3 regions of the Peribacillus sp. NPDC097224 genome follow, and region 3 is predicted to be linked to each of the others. Evidence: predicted binding sites of a transcription regulator. Region 3 holds the regulator's gene; each other region holds the start of a gene.
The links. The regulator LexA, encoded in region 3, represses DNA repair genes until DNA is damaged. The targets are predictions, from matches to a motif close to CGAACATATGTTCG.

Region 1 (4,293 bases), on a different contig from region 3:
TCAAGATTCTCTTCTCTTTGCAATAATCGATTTTCTTGTTTTTGTAATTCGTTCCTTCTTTCACGGGATTCCCGATCGGACTCAGAACGAACCTTGTGAATTTCATCTTTTGCTTCCAACAAGGCTTCTTTTTTAAGCGCTTCCGCTTCACGTTTTGCATCCTCAAGGATATGTTCAGCAGAGCCCTTTGCCCCTGCTATTTTACTCTCAAATTTTGATTTGTGAATAAAATAACCAACAACTGCACCGACGATTAGGCCAAGCAAAGTGAAGATGATTGTCATGGGTTCCATCGTTTCACCTCCCCTTGCTATGAACTTTTACATAAAATGTTGAACTGTCGGCAAGTACATTGCACATAAATTCAATATACAGCTCTTAATTTTCAAAATTTTAGTTTGAAAAATTGTAAAATATACATATTAATTGTATAGTTGAGAATTTTTATTGTCAAGCCTTTGTCCCTTATGTATCAAGGTTTATTCTCGTTTTATTACTATGCATAGCAATTATGTATCAGTTTAACATAATTGAGGACTGCAAAACCGCTTTAATTTTTGCAATTTTTCCATTTCAAAGATCTTAAGGAATATAGAAAAGGCCTAAGCATAATTAGCTTAGGTCCTTTCCTACCATCAATCAAGTAGTTCAAGATGCTCCTCTTCAGCCTCTTTCGGGAGCTCAAACTCTCCATCTAGATTATAATGGTCCCTGATTTTTTGTGAGATTTCCTTAGCGATGTCCTGATTTTCTTTCAAGAACAATTTCGCATTTTCCCTACCTTGTCCCACACGCTCATCATTGTATGAATACCACGAACCACTTTTTAGGACGATATCCAGGTCTGCACCCATATCAATGATTTCGCCTTCCTGTGAGATTCCCTGACCATACATGATATCGACTTCCGCTTGACGGAAAGGTGGAGCTACTTTATTTTTAACGACTTTAATCTTTGTTTTATTACCAACGATTTCATTACCTTGTTTTAATTGTTCAGCACGACGCACTTCAAGACGAACAGTCGAATAGAACTTCAAGGCACGACCACCAGGAGTCGTTTCTGGATTCCCAAACATAATCCCGATCTTTTCACGAATCTGGTTAATGAAAATCGCAATGGTATTTGATTTATTGATAGCACCAGAAAGTTTTCTAAGGGCCTGTGACATCATACGGGCTTGAAGACCCATATGGGAATCTCCCATTTCTCCTTCGATTTCCGCTTTAGGAACAAGTGCTGCTACGGAGTCGATAACAATAATATCCACCGCACCACTTCTCACTAACGCTTCCGCAATCTCAAGGGCTTGTTCACCAGTATCAGGCTGTGAAAGCAACAATTCATCAATATTCACGCCAAGTTTTTCAGAATATGCTGGATCCAAGGCATGCTCAGCATCAATAAATGCAGCTGTTCCGCCAGTCTTTTGCACCTCTGCTATTGCATGCAAGGCAACAGTCGTTTTACCTGAACTCTCCGGTCCGTATATCTCAATGACACGGCCTCTCGGATAGCCACCTACTCCCAATGCTACATCCAACGCTAGAGACCCACTCGAAATCGTTGAGATTCTTCGATCGGACTGTTCTCCAAGTTTCATTACAGAACCTTTACCAAATTGTTTCTCAATTTGTTTTAACGCCATATCTAAAGCCGCTTGACGATCACTACTCACTTAAGTTCCTCCTCTATATTCAAATAATCGGCAGTCCGATTAAAGATGTTCTTACGTTAGCCATTCTTTGAGGACAAGGTCAATATCTTGTCTCAAAACCTATCTTAACTATATACTCTTTTTGCTATTTTGCCAAGCAAAAAGTCGAACATTCATTCGTTTTTTTCTTTTGGTTAAATCTTCATGAAAAAGTATTTTGTCTACGTGATTTTACCTTTTTCTTTTAGATATCCGCTAATAAAATGCCTTTTTATTGAATAAACTGTTTTCTTCTTTTCCCTAATTCGACAAAACGAAAACTTCTAAGACATAAAAAAACAGAGCCTTTTAAGCTCTGCTTTTATGTCGCTTATAAACCCCGTAATAAATAATGGCAACCATATTTTACACTTCTTACTCGGTTTTGCGCCCTGCTTCCAGATAAATTCAACTCTTCAAAGCGGGTGTCCCCATCCCGTAAGGAAATGCCAATGAATACAGTACCCACTGGTTTCCCTTCTTGTTCATCGGGTCCTGCCACGCCAGTAAAACTGATACCCACATCCGCATCAAGCTTCTCCCGTACCTTAGAGGCCATTTCCATGGCACACTCTCCGCTCACGACGCCATGAGTTGAAATGGTTCCTTCGCTTACGCCTAGCACATCCGCCTTTGCATCGTTTGTATAGCTGACAATACCGCCTTTGAACACTTTTCCAGCACCTGGTATGGTCGTTAACTGTTCTTGAAACATTCCACCGGTCAAACTTTCCGCCGCCGCGATCGTTAGCTTACGGACCGTTAATTCTTTAACCAGTTCTTTTATCAGCGATGTATTATCACTTCCATAATAATATTGACCGACCCGACTAAGGATTTCCTTCTCCGCTCCCAAAATAAGCTCTTCACACTTTTCTTTAGACGATTCTTTTGCTGTAATCCTTAAAGTCACTTCCCCTTCAGCTGCAAGTGGGGCAATGGTTGGATTGGTTTGGTCTACGAGAAGATCTTCTATCACCGTTTCCAGCTCCGCTTCCCCTATTCCGTAGAAACGAAGAACCTTCGAATCAATTCGTTCATGCTTTTCAAGCCTTTTCATGATTGCTTCATATCCGTAGTTTAAGAACATTGGTTCTATTTCGCTTGGTGGACCAGGAAGCAGCATATATGTGATTCCCGATTTAGCCAAGACCATTCCGGGTGCCATGCCATGGTCGTTTGGCAATACATCACAGCCTTCCAAAACAAGAGCCTGCTTCTTATTATTTTCAGTCATTGGACGACCGCGCTTTTGAAAGTACGCTTCTATGGATTGTAGTGCATCCTCATCAAAGACGAGCTTTTTCCCAATGTGGCGAGAAATTGTCTCCTTCGTTAAATCATCCTTCGTTGGACCAAGGCCACCAGTAAAGACAATTAAGTTAGCCCGTGACTCAGCAATCTCTATGGCTTGTTGCAGACGACGGTCATTATCTCCGACGACAGTATGGTAAAAAACATTGACACCCATTTCAGCAAACTGTTGCGATAAAAACCTTCCGTTTGTATTGTTAATTTGCCCCAATAGAAGTTCAGAGCCTACTGCAATGATTTCTGCATCCATATCAACGACCCCTTCGTTACTTAGAATTAATGAAAGCTTGCTTGTTTTTCACAAAATAATCGGCCCCAGACCATATTGTAAAGATTAACGCAATCCATAGAGCGATATTGGCAAATGGAAGCGAAATAAAAGCAAAGGGCAGGTTATGAAGCAATAAAGCAGATATTGAGACAATTTGTGCCCATGTTTTAATTTTACCCAATTGGTTGGCCGCGACCACTTCACCCGTACCGGCTAAAACCAGTCGTAAACCAGTAACGGCAAATTCCCGACTGATAATGACGATGGCAATCCAGGACTGGCCGTACATTAAATCTAAGTCAACTAAAACAATCAATGCTGCCGAAACTAGTAATTTATCGGCCAACGGGTCTAAAAACTTCCCTAAATCAGTAACCAAATTATATTTTCTTGCAAAATGACCATCAATCCAATCCGTAGTAGAAGCTATGATGAAAAGTATAGCCCCCGCTAGATGTGCCACCGGCAATGTATACTCTCCCCAAGTAAGTGTTCCCCAAGAAAAAGGTACGAGCATGATGATTAAAAAAACTGGAATTAGACAGATTCTTGCTACTGTAATCTTATTAGGCAGATTCAAACTTTTAACCTCCAAAATATACGCTTGCTTTTAGGCAATGCGCTTTCCATCATTGTAATGTGGCCAATGGCCAGGTTTACCTATGTATAATTTACCTCAAAATCATTGATGTATGCCGGTTTAACATGGACATTTTCCATATAGAAAAGAGAAAAATAGTCATCTAAGAGATGACTATTCCGCTTTCGTAAATTGTATCGTAACCAATTGCGTAGTCATATCATTGGGTGAAATAGTATACTCAAGCTTTTCATCATTGACAAAAATTTCCGTTTCGTTTGCTCTACCAATATTAATGACAGCTTCTTTTTCTTCAGTAAAATCTATTTCCTCACTTTCATTTTCCTTGATTGTCCCTTGGAAAAGTAATTTCCCTTCACCATTTGTAATACCTACCCATGGCGAACCTTTAGAGGAAACTTTCAATTTGA
Region 2 (4,293 bases), on a different contig from region 3:
TTATGGGAAAGTCTTTTATCTTTTTATTCCTTTTTTTCATTCTGGGAAGCTGTCAATCCTTCTCTGAAGAGCAACCCCATAAGTCCATTGGCAAGGGAGAAGAAGGATTCATTACAGATTTAGATGATAAGCGGATTCTGATAAAAGGGACGTATTACAAGGTGAAAAATCATACGTATATACAAGATGAACATGGGGCAAAGCTCAGTTATTCAGACTTGGCAATCGGGATGAAAGTTAAACCATGGTACGGTGGAGAGGTCGAAGAATCATTTCCTTCGAAAGCGGATGCAGAATTGATACGGATTTTAAAGGATGAAGAGAGTCTAGAAGAGCAAAAGGCCGTAACTGCTGCACTTGAGCATGTGACTAAAGCTCCTAGTCAGCGTTTCATGGTTCTTGAAATCATTCATTTCCCTTCCGAGCATGTATACAATATTGAAATGATGAATCGCTCCAACTTGGACGCATCATTTACTGTGACCGTAGACGATTCTACTGAAGAAATCTTATATCTAAAATAATAAGGGGGCAGAATCAAATAGATTCTGCCCTGCTTTGTTTTAACCTCATGTTTTTTTTATAAAGTTTTTGCACCCAGGTATTTTGGCGCCCAATAGGAGTTATTCATATCGGTGATGGTAATTCCTTTAGAAGAGGAAGCATGAATGAACTGATTGTTTCCAATGTAGATTCCAGCATGGGAAACACCCGTCTTTCCAGAAGAAGTATCAAAGAATACAAGATCGCCTTTTGATGGCGTTGATACTTTCAATCCGGTATTCCCGTAAAGCTGGGATGTTGTCCGTGGTAGGGTAATTCCTTGTGATTTTTGGAATACATAATAGATGAACCCCGAACAGTCAAATCCTGCTGGTGTCGTGCCAGCCCATTTGTATGGCGAGCCTATCAATGTTTTTGCATAATTAATCATGCTTGTATTATTGACATTATAAACACCGAGCGCATTGAAGGTATTTCTTCCTGCAATCCCATCGGCAGTCAATCCTTTAGCTTTTTGAAAGTTTTTTACGGCAGTTGTTGAATAGGTTCCGTAGTAAGTAGTCGATGAACCAGTATATGTGAAATAACCTTTAGTTTTTAATAGGGTCTGTAGTTGTTTGACATCACTATGTGTCATTCCGGGTCTGAGGGTTTGATCTCCAATATTTGCAAACGCCTGAAGTGGCGTCAGCATTAATGCAGAAGCAACAGCAGCTGAGGCAATCCATTTCTTCATGTATCTCATTTCCTCTCTCTATCTCTCTATTTTTCTTTAACAATATTATCCTACAATACCATTGTGACAATCAAACCAGTTTTTGATTACATTTTCATTACAAAAAATAAGTAGTAATACTTAGTGAAAATCAGCGAAATCGTTTTTCTTAAATAGTAAAAGGGTTAAAAGACTCGGTTCCCCTTTTAGGCAAGATACCAACTAATTATATTTATAAAAACTAGTTGGATATAATGGATTACTTTTAAATTAAAGGGTATTTATGGGTATTTAAAAAGTTCCCATAAATAGGTGGAAATTTGTCATGAAACTTCCATTGAATGCGAACGTTTATTCGTTTAGAATGAGGGATATAATATAAACACGAACATATATTCTGTATAGGGTGAAGAAAAAATGGATTATAGCATGATGCCGAAACAATCAATTATGTGTATTGATATGAAAAGTTTTTATGCTAGCTGCTCAGCGGTCATGCATGGATTGGACCCGCTCGAATGTTATTTGGCAGTGGTGGGTGATAAGAATAGGGAGGGGAGCATTGTGCTTGCGGCTTCTCCAAAGCTAAAGAAGGAATTCGGTATAAAAACCGGTTCCCGGAAGTTTGAGATACCGAAAGATCGACGCATTCTAGTCGTTGAACCCAAAATGGCCACTTATTTGAGAGTTTCGACGGAGATTACGCGCTTGTTTCACCGCTATGTTCCAAAAGAAGCGATTCATGTATACAGTGTGGACGAAAGTTTTTTGAAAGTTGATGGAGCGGCTTCTTTATGGGGGGATGCCTGGAATATTGCCAGGAAAATAAAAGATGACATTGAAAGGGAATTACAGATTCCAAGTGCAATCGGGATTGGGCCGAACATGCTGATGGCGAAGCTTTCTCTTGATCTCGAGGCCAAACATACAGGAATAGCTGAGTGGACATATGAAGACGTACCAGCTAAGCTTTGGCCGATTTCTCCGCTTCGTGAAATGTGGGGGATAGGAAGGAGGGTGGAAAAGACCCTTCATGGCATGGGAATATTCACTGTCGGGCAACTTGCCAATTATGACCTTCAATTGCTTGAAGCGAAGTTCGGGATTATGGGCAATCAGCTTTATCATCATGCCTGGGGAATCGATTTGTCAGATCTCGGGGCGCCGATCATCGAGGGGCAGGTCAGCTTTGGTAAAAGTCAGATTTTACTCCGTGATTACAAGGAAGAACACGAGATCAAGCAGGTTATGGTAGAAATTTGTGAGGAAGTCGGAAGAAGGGCTCGTACCCATAGGAAGGCTGGACGGACGATCAGTCTGAGCATTGGTTATAGTAAGGATGAGTTTGGCGGTGGGTTTCATCGCTCCCGTTCGATTGAGGAACCGACAAATATCACAATGGAATTGTATAAAGTCTGTCTTGAACTTTTTTATGAAAACTATCATAAGCAAAAAACGGTTCGTAGCGTTTCGGTCACACTCTCGAATATTGTGGATGATAATGAGATGCAGCTGACTTTATTTGATGCTTCACGGTGGAAAAAGCGGGAATTGAGTTATACCGTTGACCGCATTCGACATAAATATGGTTCAAAATCACTGTTGCGCGCGGTTTCGTATACGAAAGCCGGGACGGCCGTTTATAGAAGCGGATTGCTTGGCGGGCATAAGGCTTGACAAAGTCGTCAGAGGAGGAAAAAGAATGATTCATGATCGGGGGCGTATCAAATGGACATCCATGATGCTACCGGAACATGTGAAGATGTTGCGGGATTGGGTGGCGGAGGATAGCCATGAAGCAAGACGCATTCTCGATGAACAGCAGTTTGAAGAAATGAATGCTGTGATGGGGGAAGCGATGGAAGAAGGTAGAGAGGTCATGATTGCCTATTATGACAGAACCCGATACCAGCTTTTAATCGGAAGCATTCATTATTATGATGAATGCTTGCAAAGACTTCATATTATTGACCATTTTCAGCAACCACATTATATTCAACTTTCCCATATAGCGGATGTAAGATTGATGGAATAAGAATGGTGGGATTATCCCCATGGATGCACAAGAGTGCGGGAAAAGGACAGGGGTCCTTTCATCGTTTATAATGGGGGAATGGAACGAATAGGGGGAAATGAGATGTACATTGAATGGACAGATAGAGCAGCCGAAAAACTTTCCGATAAAATACAGGGAAAAGAAGGACATTTACAGTTGAAATATGATACAGATGGCTGTGGTTGCGTAGTAAGTGGCGTGACAGCTCTTTGGCTCGTTGACGAGCTTGAGGAGGATAATCAAAAAGTGGAGACCAATGGAGTTCCCCTTTATGTCGAAAAATCTAAAATGATTTTTCTCGATGATATCATGACAATAGACTTTGTGGTCGAAGCAAACTGCTTTCAGCTAAAAAGCCCGAATCAAATCTTGAATCCAAGGATGAGTTACTTTAATAAACTCTAAAAAAAGCAAAGGGAGAATCCCGATAGTCGTGGGATTCTCCCTTTGTCTATTTCAATACAAGCTGTTCGAGAAATTGGTCGATCCGTTCCTCATATTCCTTGGGATTAGCATTATATGATTGTGCGTGAGCCCCGTTTTTTGCGAGGTAAAGTTGTTTTGGTCCTTTTTTTGCTTCATATAATTCAAGTGTCATGGAGGCGGGAATGAAAGTATCAGGTTCACTGTGAATGAACAGCACTGGTTTTTCGATAGTACTAATGAAATCTATCGGTGATACTTCGTTCGTCCAATATCCATCACGAAGTTTGATGAACATGCGCCCAAGTGGAAAGATGGACCAGGTTGGAAAAGGGATTTCCATGCCGATTTGATGTTGAATTTGCTTTTCAAAATTGGAAAATGGACAATCGGCAATATAAAAATCTGCTCCATCTTCAAGCATGCCCGCATATAGAAGAAGGGTCACAGCCCCCATGGATTCACCATGAATGCCGAAGAAAAGATCTGAACCTTTACGTTTTTTTAACTCGTCAATCACGGCTTTCAAGTCGAATTTTTCATAATGTCCATAGCTGCTTGTTTTCCCACCGGAGTCTCCATGACGACGGTGATC
Region 3 (4,293 bases):
AATACTCACTTCGTAAGGAAGTTTGCTCTTTTGCCTCTTCTACAGTTAAGCCCTCTCCCTTAGCTTTTTTAGAAAGTTCATTGATACGGGCCATTTTTTCTTTTGATAGCATAATTTTTCTCCTTTATATATACGGATATTGACATGGTATTAAAAAAAAAGTGAAATTACAAGTTCTATGATTGATTCTTCGGTGTACCTTGCTGGTATTCCAAGAATCTGCGGTGTACCGTTGCTTTTGACACTTCATAGCCAAAGCCTCTCAGTGTTGCCGCAATCTCCGCAAAAGTTAATCCATTCGAACGCAGTTTCACAATTTCTTCTATGGGTACTTCTTTACGATCCCTGCCAGTGGAGTTTCTTTGGTTCTTCAGGTTTTTCTGGGGCCGGTAGCCATTTTCAACGGCCCTAAGCATACCACGTTTAATTTTCAGGTTATGTAGTTTACGTTGATATTCTTCTACAATACCAACAATTTGGATAACCATGGCATCAGAGTCCGATAACTCTAATTCACCATCATGAGAAAGTGTGAAAATCTTCACTCCTTCTTTAAGTACAACATGAAACAAGGCAATTTTAGCATTTCCTCTTCCCAACCTAGTTTCATCTTGAATCAAGAGAACATCCGCTTCTTTTGTCTTAAAAAGATCAAGCATGTCAAATATCCCGTCACGGTTCAGTTCGTAACCACTTGCCTGCTCTCTTATTATTGAAACGACTTCCATGTCATTATGTTCTGCTAACTTCACTAATTCCTCTTCCTGCCTAGCTAGCGAGGTTTCCTGTGTTTCTTTTTCTGTACTTACCCGACAATAGATGACTGCTTTCATATGAACCTACCTTTACTGCTTACTAGCCAAACTTTGGACTACTTTTTCACTTTCAACTGGTATGACAATGATTTGACCTGCCTTAATAGTATCCGCCCTTACACCGTTATACTCTTCTATCCAACCAATGAATTCTTTTTTTGTCAATTCGGTTTGACCATATTCTTCTGAAATCTCCCATATAGTATCACCTTCGTTAATTTCAATCGAAAGGAAATCCTTATTTTGATTACTATCTAATGTGAAAGAGAATAAAATAGACAAGATAAATACAAATCCTGCTAATAGAATCGTATAAATATTATTTTTGCAAAATGTCTTCATTAATATCCCTCCATAGCGAATGTACGTTCGTTTTTGGTTGATGATTGAATTATAATACGAACGTTTGTTTCAGTCAACAACCAAATTCGAACTTATGTTTGTATAGCATGTGGAGCCATGCTATAATATAGCAAAGAATTATAGAGAAGAGGTGCGTATATGACTAAACTATCAAAACGGCAGCAGGATATTCTTGATTTCATAAAAGATGAAGTTCGTCAAAAAGGTTATCCACCTTCCGTTAGAGAGATTGGCGAAGCTGTGGGACTTGCATCAAGTTCGACTGTACATGGACATTTATCTCGTTTGGAAAGCAAAGGCTTAATCAGACGCGACCCGACTAAACCAAGGGCCATTGAGATTTTAAATATAGAAGAATCTAATAACATTCCAAAAACAAACGTAGTTAACGTACCACTTCTCGGAAAAGTAACCGCAGGTATGCCGATAACTGCCATCGAGAACATAGAGGAATACTTCCCTCTTCCTGAAAGTATGGTTCCACATGATGATCATGTGTTCATGCTTGAAATTATGGGTGAAAGTATGATTGAAGCGGGAATTCATGATGGAGATTATGTCATTGTAAAACAACAAAGCAATGCCAATAACGGAGATATCGTCGTGGCCATGACGGAAGATGATGAAGCCACCGTTAAACGATTCTTTAAGGAACCGGATTACATACGGCTTCAGCCAGAAAACTCCAATATGGAACCTATCATTCTAAGAGATGTAACCATTCTTGGAAGAGTGATCGGGCTATATAGGCAAATTCACTAAAAGCGCACAAATTGCGCTTTTTTTATTTGTTTTAAGTCTATGTATTTCATCCTATGTATATGACAGAAGCAATATTATAATATTTTACTAGAGAGCATTGAATAACAAACCAAGTCAAATAAACAAGGTATAATTCTTTTATATCCGGTGAAATTAGTTCAATAGACATTTCTTTTTGAAAGTGGTGTTACTATGGATTTTCCGACGATACATACGAATTTTTGGGATGCTGTAATGGCTATCCCAACTATCATGATTTTGACCCAAATTATAAAGTTTCTCTTTCCTATCCCCCGAAGTTACGTACCCACTATTGCTTTATGTCTTGGTTTAATCATTTCTATATTCATAAGCCATCGGCATCACTTGACTACCGGGATTTTTATGGGATGGTTTTACGGATACGCCAGTATCGGTAATTACGCCGCACTTAAAACAGCTTTCGTATCCTTTAGGAACTCTGATAATCATTCGGATTGAGTAAACACTGATGGATCCTTCGATCGAAAACCTCTATTTTTTTACGCAAAAAAACTGTCCAGTATTGTTGAACAGCATTTTCAAGCAATAATGGACACATATAGATCAGCTTTCTCTAAACCATCTACACGTGATTCTGGAAAATTTATTCAATCGTGTACCCTCTGCTTTCTACCTCCATCTTGTATTTCTCATGATAATGGATACAATGAACACTACAATTATGGCACCCAGTAACGCAGGCACAATGTAAAACCCTTCTGTTTCAGGTCCGATTGGCCCTAAAATTGCAGTACCAAGCCATGCTCCAACAAATCCAGCAATGATATTTCCAATAATTCCACCCGGCATATCCCTTCCTAAAATCAGGCTTCCCAGCCATCCAATTATTCCACCAACAATTAACATCCAAATTAGCTCCAAAAATAACCACCTCCTTTCTCTAAAATTTATGAAATTTTTTTATTAATAGAACAGACTTGTGACTAATGAAAATCACTTTAAGCTCCTCAGGCAATAAACTTATCGGCTGCTTATATACTTCTACCTATATAGGTACTATAAAAGGCCGCCCTAAAAAGGGTGGCCTTTAGTGTTTGATCTTCCGTTCTCCCTACCACAAAGAAAACCATCCAGTAAGAATGGTTGAAAATTATTATTTGGTTATAATAATAAATGCCGCCAGATAACTGCAATTATCTGGCGGCACCACATGGTAAAAAAGAAAACAATTAAATTGCTTTCTATACTAGAATAAGTATTTTGGCTTCCTTTGTCGATATGACAATATTCCTATTTTCAATTATTTACACTATTTCCTACCATACTTTTTTAATATTTCAACCTTTATTCATCATCATTTTTTCTACACAACCATTTAAAATTGGATTTTCATAACTTGTTGAAGGTTCTTGCAATTCGAAACCCCAAATCATTTACTTAATGGATTATATATCAAATGAACGGTGCGTTTTCAATCCAAAGTGATTAAAGGGCTCTAATATATACCTTCTTACCTAATTATACTATTTCGATAGTCCTGCATTTTACTAAAATGGAAAATAAACACAGGTTATTAAGAACTATTATTAAAATACACTAAATATTCTTTACAAGAGCTCTAAGAAAAGTTATTATACAATAATAAAAGGAGGAGAATGTATGTCATCAATAAATAAACAGAAAATTTTGGATAGCATTCCTCAAAAAGGTTTTTTCGGAAACCCTAAAGGACTATTCACTCTTTTCTTCACGGAGTTTTGGGAGCGCTTCTCCTATTATGGTATGAAGGCCATTCTTGTATACTATATGTATTATGAGGTATCTAAAGGTGGATTAGGTCTTGATGAAAAAACATCTCTAGCCATTGTATCCATCTATGGATCCTTAGTATATATGTCCGGAATTATTGGTGGCTGGTTTGCCGATAGGATTTTCGGAACATCGAAAGCCGTTTTTTACGGCGGTATATTGATTATGCTTGGTCATATTGCACTTGCGATACCGGGCAGCATTTCCATGTTCTTCGTTTCCATGATACTAATCGTTATAGGTACAGGTCTTTTAAAACCTAATGTATCTAGTATTGTTGGGGAGCTATATGCAGAAGACGATAACCGTCGAGATTCTGGTTTCAGCATATTCTACATGGGAATAAACACGGGTGCATTCATTGCTCCGCTTATTGTCGGAACAGTTGGAATGAAGTACAATTTCCACCTTGGATTCGGCATTGCAGCCGTTGGTATGTTTATTGGATTAATCGTCTTCATGGCTACAAAGAAAAAAAATCTTGGACTTGCTGGAATAGCTCCTGTCAATCCTTTGGCATCAAATGAAAAGAAATCTGTTTATACTAAGATCGGGCTAGCTA

Region 1: the regulator LexA is predicted to act here: its motif matches at 1,825-1,838, upstream of recA (recombinase RecA).
Region 2: the regulator LexA is predicted to act here: its motif matches at 1,564-1,577, upstream of ACIQXR_RS01440 (Y-family DNA polymerase).

Annotation. Positions count from the first base shown of each region.
Region 1 is NZ_JBIWDK010000005.1:20,116-24,408, forward strand. Features, by position in the region: gene rny (ribonuclease Y) at 1-293, opposite strand, end outside; gene recA (recombinase RecA) at 636-1,679, opposite strand; gene ACIQXR_RS11275 (competence/damage-inducible protein A) at 2,029-3,261, opposite strand; gene pgsA (CDP-diacylglycerol--glycerol-3-phosphate 3-phosphatidyltransferase) at 3,278-3,862, opposite strand; gene ACIQXR_RS11285 (helix-turn-helix domain-containing protein) at 4,037-4,293, opposite strand, start outside.
Region 2 is NZ_JBIWDK010000001.1:280,261-284,553, forward strand. Features, by position in the region: gene ACIQXR_RS01430 (DUF3221 domain-containing protein) at 1-524, shown strand, start outside; gene ACIQXR_RS01435 (NlpC/P60 family protein) at 581-1,240, opposite strand; gene ACIQXR_RS01440 (Y-family DNA polymerase) at 1,637-2,896, shown strand; gene ACIQXR_RS01445 (YolD-like family protein) at 2,922-3,254, shown strand; gene ACIQXR_RS01450 (iron-sulfur cluster biosynthesis family protein) at 3,357-3,680, shown strand; gene ACIQXR_RS01455 (alpha/beta hydrolase) at 3,727-4,293, opposite strand, start outside.
Region 3 is NZ_JBIWDK010000012.1:36,625-40,917, forward strand. Features, by position in the region: gene ACIQXR_RS18330 (DUF896 domain-containing protein) at 1-112, opposite strand, end outside; gene ACIQXR_RS18335 (YneB family resolvase-like protein) at 177-833, opposite strand; gene yneA (cell division suppressor protein YneA) at 846-1,157, opposite strand; gene lexA (transcriptional repressor LexA) at 1,317-1,940, shown strand; gene ACIQXR_RS18350 (hypothetical protein) at 2,133-2,420, shown strand; gene ACIQXR_RS18355 (GlsB/YeaQ/YmgE family stress response membrane protein) at 2,592-2,828, opposite strand; gene ACIQXR_RS18360 (peptide MFS transporter) at 3,582-4,293, shown strand, end outside.